2 linked regions of the Nocardioides panacis genome follow. Each later gene encodes a partner of the first gene's protein in a complex. Links are inferred from orthologs where the notes say so. Each region holds a gene or a part of one and is shown on either strand. Other genes may lie near its edges.

The links. The genes of interacting proteins can lie anywhere in the genome.
Region 2: sucB (region 1) and KRR39_RS03480 share a complex: the UniProt entries of both Escherichia coli proteins name them as parts of the 2-oxoglutarate dehydrogenase (OGDH) complex. The link is inferred for Nocardioides panacis from one-to-one orthologs.

Annotation. Positions count from the first base shown.
Region 1 is NZ_CP077062.1:2,563,432-2,566,420, forward strand. The notes cover bases 33-2,957. They hold sucB (2-oxoglutarate dehydrogenase, E2 component, dihydrolipoamide succinyltransferase), read left to right. Parts: upstream 33-512; coding sequence 513-2,402; downstream 2,403-2,957. Other genes in these bases: KRR39_RS26535 (oxidoreductase dimerization domain-containing protein), read left to right, coding at 128-457; KRR39_RS24825 (hypothetical protein), read right to left, coding at 2,757-2,957. Outside these bases: more of KRR39_RS24825, read right to left, coding at 2,958-2,989. UniProt on the Escherichia coli protein: E2 component of the 2-oxoglutarate dehydrogenase (OGDH) complex which catalyzes the second step in the conversion of 2-oxoglutarate to succinyl-CoA and CO(2).
Region 2 is NZ_CP077062.1:687,222-691,681, reverse strand. What follows is about bases 14-4,409. They hold KRR39_RS03480 (multifunctional oxoglutarate decarboxylase/oxoglutarate dehydrogenase thiamine pyrophosphate-binding subunit/dihydrolipoyllysine-residue succinyltransferase subunit), read left to right. Parts: upstream 14-411; coding sequence 412-4,209; downstream 4,210-4,409. Other genes in these bases: KRR39_RS03475 (DUF6104 family protein), read left to right, coding at 4,213-4,392; KRR39_RS03485 (hypothetical protein), read right to left, coding at 14-236. Also shown: more of KRR39_RS03485, read right to left, coding at 1-13. UniProt on the Escherichia coli protein: E1 component of the 2-oxoglutarate dehydrogenase (OGDH) complex which catalyzes the decarboxylation of 2-oxoglutarate, the first step in the conversion of 2-oxoglutarate to succinyl-CoA and CO(2).

The DNA of each region.
Region 1 (2,989 bases):
CAGCTCGCGCACCGCGGCTTCCAGCAGGGCATCTTCGTCGCCGAGCAGATCGCCGGTCTCGAGCCGGCCCCGATCGACGAGACCGCGATCCCCCCGGGTCACCTACAGCGACCCCGAGATCGCCTCCGTGGGCCTGGACGAGGCGACCGCCCGGTCGACGTACGGGGACGACGCGGTCGAGACGCTGACCTACGACCTCGGCGGCAACGGCAAGAGCCAGATCCTCAAGACCCAGGGCTTCGTCAAGCTCGTGCGTCGGGTGGACGGACCCGTGGTCGGCGTCCACATGATCGGGGCCCGCGTCGGCGAGCTCGTCGGCGAGGCCCAGCTGATCTACGGCTGGGAGGCGCACCCCGAGGACGTCGCACCGCTGGTGCACGCCCACCCCACCCAGAACGAGGCTCTCGGCGAGGCGCACCTCGCGCTGGCCGGCAAGCCCCTGCACGCGCACTCGTAGACTCACGCCCAGACTTCACCCGCGCAGCCGCCCAACCCTAGGAGCGAAGGAACGCATGGCGACCTCAGTCACCCTCCCCGCACTCGGCGAGTCCGTCACCGAAGGGACCGTCACCCGCTGGCTCAAGCAGCCGGGTGACCAGGTCGCCGTCGACGAGCCGCTGCTGGAGGTGTCGACCGACAAGGTCGACACCGAGATCCCCTCCCCCGTGGCGGGCACGCTCCTCGAGATCAAGGCCGCGGAGGACGAGACCGTCGAGGTCGGCGCCGAGCTCTGCACGATCGGCGGCGAGGACGAGTCCTCCGGCTCCTCCGACGGCGGTGGCCAGGAGGCCGCGCCGTCCGACGAGCAGCAGGACGCGCAGTCCGCCCAGGAGGCCCCGGCCGCCGGGTCCGACCCCGACGAGGGTGCGGACCGCAAGACCGAGACCGAGACCGCCCCGCCGGCCGCGCAGACCGACGACGCTCCCCCGGCCCAGGAGACCGCGCCGAACAGCGCGAACACCGCGCCCGAGCAGCAGGCCTCGCAGTCCGGTACGTCGGGTGGTGAGGGCTCCGGCACGTCCGTGACGCTGCCCGCCCTGGGCGAGTCCGTCACCGAGGGCACCGTCACCCGCTGGCTCAAGCAGGTCGGTGACGACGTCGCCGTCGACGAGCCGCTGCTCGAGGTGTCCACCGACAAGGTCGACACCGAGATCCCCTCCCCGGTCGCCGGCAAGCTGCTGGAGATCAAGGTCGCGGAGGACGAGACCGTCGAGGTCGGCGCCGAGCTGGCCGTGATCGGGTCGGGCGACGCCGCCCCGTCCGGTGGCGGCGAGCAGTCCGCGCCGCCCGCCGAGGAGAAGCAGGCCGAGCCGGAGCCCGAGCCGGAGCCCGAGCCGGAGCCCGAGCCGGAGCCCGAGCCCGCGAAGCAGCCGGAGCCCGCCCAGCAGGCCGCGCCGGCCGCCGAGCAGGCACCGGCACCGACCAAGCAGGCCGAGCCGACCGGCACCTCGGCCCCGTCCGCGGACGCCGAGGGTCCCTACGTCACCCCGCTGGTCCGCAAGATGGCCGCCGACCAGGGCGTGGACCTGTCCACCCTGACCGGCAGCGGCGTCGGGGGCCGGATCCGCAAGCAGGACGTGCTCGACGCGGCCGCCAAGGCCAAGGAGGCCGCGGCCAAGCCGGCCGAGGCCGCCCCGAGCGCTCCCGCGGCGTCGGCCCCGAAGGCGCCGGCGGCAGGCGCACCGAGCCCGCTGCGCGGCAAGACCGAGCCGATGACGCGGCTGCGCAAGGTGATCGCCAAGCGGATGGTCGAGTCGTTGCAGGTCTCGGCCCAGCTGACCACGGTCGTCGAGGTCGACGTCACGAACATCGCCCGGCTCCGCGACGCGGTGAAGGCGGAGTTCGCCGAGCGCGAGGGCGTGAAGCTGTCCTTCCTGCCGTTCTTCGCGAAGGCGGCGGTGGACTGCCTCAAGGAGTACCCGTCGCTGAACTCCTCGATCGACAGCGAGAAGGGCGAGGTCACCTACTACGACCACGAGAACCTCTCGGTCGCGGTGGACACCGAGAAGGGCCTGCTCACCCCGGTCATCAAGGACGCCGGCGACCTGTCGATCGCGGGCCTGGCCCGCAAGATCGCCGACGTCGCCGACCGGACCCGCAACAACAAGATCGGCCCGGACGAGCTCGCCGGTGGCACCTTCACGCTGACCAACACCGGCAGCCGGGGCGCGCTGTTCGACACCCCGATCATCAACCAGCCCCAGGTCGCCATCCTGGGCACCGGTGCGGTGGTCAAGCGGGCCGTGGTCATCGACGACGCGAACCTCGGCGAGACCATCGCCGTGCGCCGCATGGTCTACCTCGCGCTGACCTACGACCACCGGATCGTGGACGGCGCCGATGCCGCCCGCTTCCTCACGGCGGTCAAGCAGCGCCTCGAGTCCGGCACCTTCGAGGTCTGACCCGCTCCTCCCGATAGTCCGTGACGAACTTGTCGTCGTACCGCCCTGGTCACGACAAGTTCGTCACGGACTATCTGCGTCGTGGGGCGGGCAGGGGTGTGGACGGGTCCCGTAGGTTCGGGGCATGAAGCTCGTTCTCGCCGGCGTCTCCGGCTTCCTCGGCACCGCCTGGCGCGACCACCTCGCCCGGGAGGGCCACGAGGTCGTCCGGCTGGTCCGCGGCGAGGCCCTCTCGGCCAGCGAGTCCTCCTGGGACCCGTACGCCGGCAAGGTCGACCGCGCGGTCATCGAGGACGCCGACGTGGTCTCCACCCTGTCCGGCGCCCCGCTCGCGCACTGGCCGTGGACGGAGTCCTACAAGCGCACCTTCACCGCCAGCCGGGTCGCCACCACCCGCACGCTGGCCGAGGCCGTCGCCGCCTCGGACCGCAAGCCGGCGTTCGTCGCGCAGAACGGCATCGCCGGGTACGGCGACCGCGGCGACGCCCCGCTGACCGAGGAGTCGGCGTTCGACGCCGACACGTTCATGGGCCGGGTCACCCGCGCCTGGCAGGACGCGGCGTCCCCGGCGTCCGAGGCCGGCGCCC
Region 2 (4,460 bases), 1.9 Mb from region 1 along the record:
GCCTCCAGAGCCGGGCGGCTCGCGGCCGGCAGCTTCCCGGACACCCGGGTGACGACCACCTTCAGCGGCACCGAGTCCGGCACCGGGGTGCTGGTCGGGGTGGGTGCGGCGGTCCTCGACGGCGCCGCCGACGGGGGGTCCTCGTCGGTGCAGCCCGCGGCGGCGGTGAGCATTGCCGCCGAGGTCAGCAGGACCAGTCCGGAGCGCGCGAGGGACGTGCGGAGGGGCGGTTTCACACCGGTCGCCTCTTCCTGGACGGGGACTGGGAGCCAGTCACGACGTGACCCTGGCAACACCTGGCCGTCAGCGGCGATCCCGGGCTGCGCCGGGTTGGCGTCACGGTCTAGCCTGGTAGCCGTTCCCACCCTAGAGATTCATCACAGAAATTCATCGGAAGAGGCGATCCAGGCCGTGGCCGAGTCTTCGAAAGGCGCATCCCCCGTCGACAGCGAGTCAGCCGTCGACCCCCTAGCCGCGTTCGGCGCGAACGAGTGGCTGGTGGACGAGATGTTCGAGCGCTACCAGCGCGACCCGAACAGCGTCGACAAGGTGTGGTGGGACTTCTTCAAGCACCACGAACCCAACGGCAACGGGAACACCGCGAAGCCCGCGACGAGCGCGCCCGCGCAGGCCCCGGCCGCCGCCCAGCCCGCGGCACCCGCCCAGGCGCCTGCGAAGGCTCCGGCGAAGGCCCCCGCCAGCGCTCCGGCCCCCGCTCGCGCCGCCGCCGACAAGGCCGCCGCGATCGCGAAGCCGTCGTCGGACACCGCCACCCGCGCGGACGCCCGCCCCACCCAGCCCTCGAGCACCAGCCCGGTGCCCAAGGAGCCGGAGAAGCCGGCCGAGGCCAAGGCCTCGGACCAGCCCACGTTCACCGTGCTGCGCGGCGCCCCCGCCCGCACCGTCCAGAACATGGACGCCAGCCTGACGGTCCCGACCGCCACCAGCGTCCGCTCGGTCCCGGTGAAGCTGCTCTGGGACAACCGCATCGTCATCAACAACCACCTGTCCCGCGCCCGCGGCGGCAAGGTGTCGTTCACGCACCTGATCGGCTACGCCCTGGTCAAGGCGCTGCGCACGATGCCCGAGATGAACGTCGGGTTCGACGTCGTCGACGGCAAGCCCACCCTGATCACGCCGGCGCACATCAACCTCGGCCTCGCGATCGACCTGCCCAAGCCCGACGGGACCCGCCAGCTCCTGGTGCCCTCGATCAAGGCCGCCGAGTCGATGGACTTCGCCGCGTTCTGGACGGCCTACGAGGAGATCGTCCGCAAGGCGCGCAACAACAAGCTCGCGGTCTCCGACTTCCAGGGCACCACGATCAGCCTGACCAACCCGGGCACCATCGGCACCAACCACTCCGTGCCGCGGCTGATGAAGGGCCAGGGCGCGATCATCGGCGTCGGCTCGATGGACTTCCCGCCGGAGTACCAGGGCGCGTCCGACGAGACGCTGAGCCGCAACGCGGTCAGCAGGGTCATGACGCTGACCTCGACCTACGACCACCGGGTCATCCAGGGCGCGCAGAGCGGCGAGTTCCTCAAGCGCGTGCACGCCCTCCTGCTCGGCGAGGACGACTTCTACGACGAGATCTTCCGGGCCCTGCGGATCCCCTACGAGCCGATCCGCTGGTCGCGCGACATCTCGGCCAGCCACGACGACGAGATCTCCAAGCAGGCCCGGATCCTCGAGCTGATCCACGCCTACCGGGTGCGCGGCCACATCATGGCCGACACCGACCCGCTGGAGTACCAGCAGCGCAGCCACCCCGACCTCGAGGTGGAGAGCCACGGCCTGACGCTGTGGGACCTCGACCGGGAGTTCGCCACCGGCTCGTTCGGCGGCGAGGGCCGGCGCTTCATGAAGCTCCGCAACATCCTCGGCATCCTGCGGGACTCCTACTGCCGCACCGTCGGCATCGAGTACATGCACATCCAGGACCCGGAGCAGCGTCGCTGGATCCAGCAGCGCGTCGAGCAGCCGCACGTGAAGCCGCCCCGCGAGGAGCAGCTGCGGATCCTGCTCAAGCTCAACCAGGCCGAGGCCTTCGAGACCTTCCTGCAGACCAAGTTCGTCGGCCAGAAGCGCTTCAGCCTCGAGGGCGGCGAGACGACCATCCCGCTGATCGACGAGATCTGCGAGGCGGCGGCTGAGGGCGGCCTCGACGAGGTCGCGATCGGCATGGCGCACCGTGGCCGGCTCAACGTGCTCGCGAACATCGTCGGCAAGAAGTACAGCCAGATCTTCCGCGAGTTCGAGGGCAACATCGACCCCCGCACCGTGCAGGGCTCCGGCGACGTGAAGTACCACCTCGGCGCCGAGGGCGAGTTCTCCGCCGGCAGCGGGGCGCGGGTCAAGGTGTCGGTGGCGGCGAACCCGTCCCACCTCGAGGCCGTCGACCCGGTCCTGGAGGGCATCGCCCGTGCCAAGCAGGACGTGCTCAACAAGGGCGCCGCGTTCCCGGTGCTCCCGCTGCTCGTGCACGGCGACGCGGCGTTCGCCGGCCAGGGCGTGGTCGCCGAGACGCTGAACCTCTCGCAGCTGCGCGGCTACCGCACCGGCGGCACCATCCACGTGGTGGTCAACAACCAGGTCGGCTTCACCACCTCGCCCGCCTCGTCGCGCTCCTCGCTCTACTGCACCGACGTGGCCCGCATGGTCCAGGCGCCGATCTTCCACGTGAACGGCGACGACCCCGAGGCCTGCATCCGGGTCGCGCGGCTCGCCTTCGAGTACCGCCAGGCGTTCAAGAAGGACGTCGTCATCGACCTGGTCTGCTACCGCCGTCGCGGTCACAACGAGGGCGACGACCCGTCGTACACGCAGCCGCTGATGTACGACCTCATCGAGCAGAAGCGCTCGGTGCGCAAGCTCTACACCGAGTCCCTGATCGGCCGCGGCGACATCACGGTCGAGGAGGCCGAGCAGGTGCTGCGCGACTACCAGCAGCAGCTCGAGCGGGTGTTCACCGAGGTGCGGGAGGCCAGCAAGGGCCCCACGGAGTGGACCACCGTGCCGGACTACCCCGAGAAGCACGGCTTCGAGGAGAGCACGGCGATCCCGATGGAGACCCTCAAGCGGATCTCCGACGCGCACGTCAACGCCCCCGAGGGCTTCACCGTGCACCCCAAGGTGCTCCCCCAGCTGCAGCGTCGGGCCGCCGCGATCAACGAGGGCCCCATCGACTGGGGCACCGGCGAGATCCTGGCGTTCGGCTCGCTGCTCATGGACGGTCGCCCGGTCCGGCTCTCCGGCCAGGACTCGCGCCGCGGCACCTTCGTGTCCCGCTTCGCGACCATCATCGACCGGCAGAACGCCGACGAGTGGACGCCGCTGGCCAACCTCACCGAGGAGCAGGCCCAGTTCTACGTCTACGACTCGCTGCTCTCGGAGTACGCCGTCCTCGGGTTCGAGTACGGCTACTCGGTGGCCCGTCCCGACGCGCTGGTGCTGTGGGAGGCGCAGTTCGGCGACTTCGTCAACGGCGCCCAGATCGTCATCGACGAGTTCATCACCGCCAGCCACACCAAGTGGCGCCAGCAGTCCGGCGTCGTGCTGCTGCTGCCGCACGGCTACGAAGGCCAGGGCCCGGACCACTCCTCGGCCCGCATCGAGCGGTTCCTCGCGATGGGCGCCGACGAGGCGTTCGTGGTGGCCCAGCCGTCGACCCCGGCGAGCTACTTCCACCTGCTGCGCAAGCACTCGCTGGGTGAGGAGCACCGTCCGCTGATCGTGTTCACCCCCAAGTCGATGCTCAAGCGCAAGGAGGCCGCGTCGCAGCCGAAGGACTTCACCGAGGGCACCTTCCGCCCGGTGGTCGGCGACGACCAGGTCGACGCGAGCAAGGTCGAGAAGGTGTTGCTGTGCAGCGGCCGGATCACCTGGGACCTGATGGTCGAGCGCAAGAAGCGGGAGGGCGACACCCCGCACACGGCGATCGTCCGCGTCGAGCAGCTCTACCCGCGTCCGGTCGAGGAGCTCAAGGCCGAGCTCGCGAAGTACCCGAACCTCCAGGAGGTCCGCTGGGTGCAGGACGAGCCCGCCAACATGGGCCCGTGGCCGCACATGGCCCTGAACCTCACGCCCGAGCTCGGCGGCATCCCGTTCTACCGGGTCTCCCGTCCGGAGTCCTCCTCCCCCTCGGTGGGCCAGCACTCGCGGCACATCGAGGAGCAGAAGGCGCTCATGCAGCAGGCGTTCAGCTGAGCCGTGTACTTCACCGACCGAGGGCTCGAGGAGCTCGAGAAGCGCCGCGGCGACGAGGAGGTCACGCTCGCCTGGGTGGCTGACCGCATGCAGGAGTTCGTGGACACCTTCCCGGAGTTCGAGATCCCGGTCGAGCGGCTGGCCACCTGGCTGGCCCGGCTCGACGACCCCGACGACGAGTGATCGACCAGCGCCCGGTCCGACGCATCACCGCGTCGGACCGCGCGCCGGAGTCGTACGTCGAGTGGCCG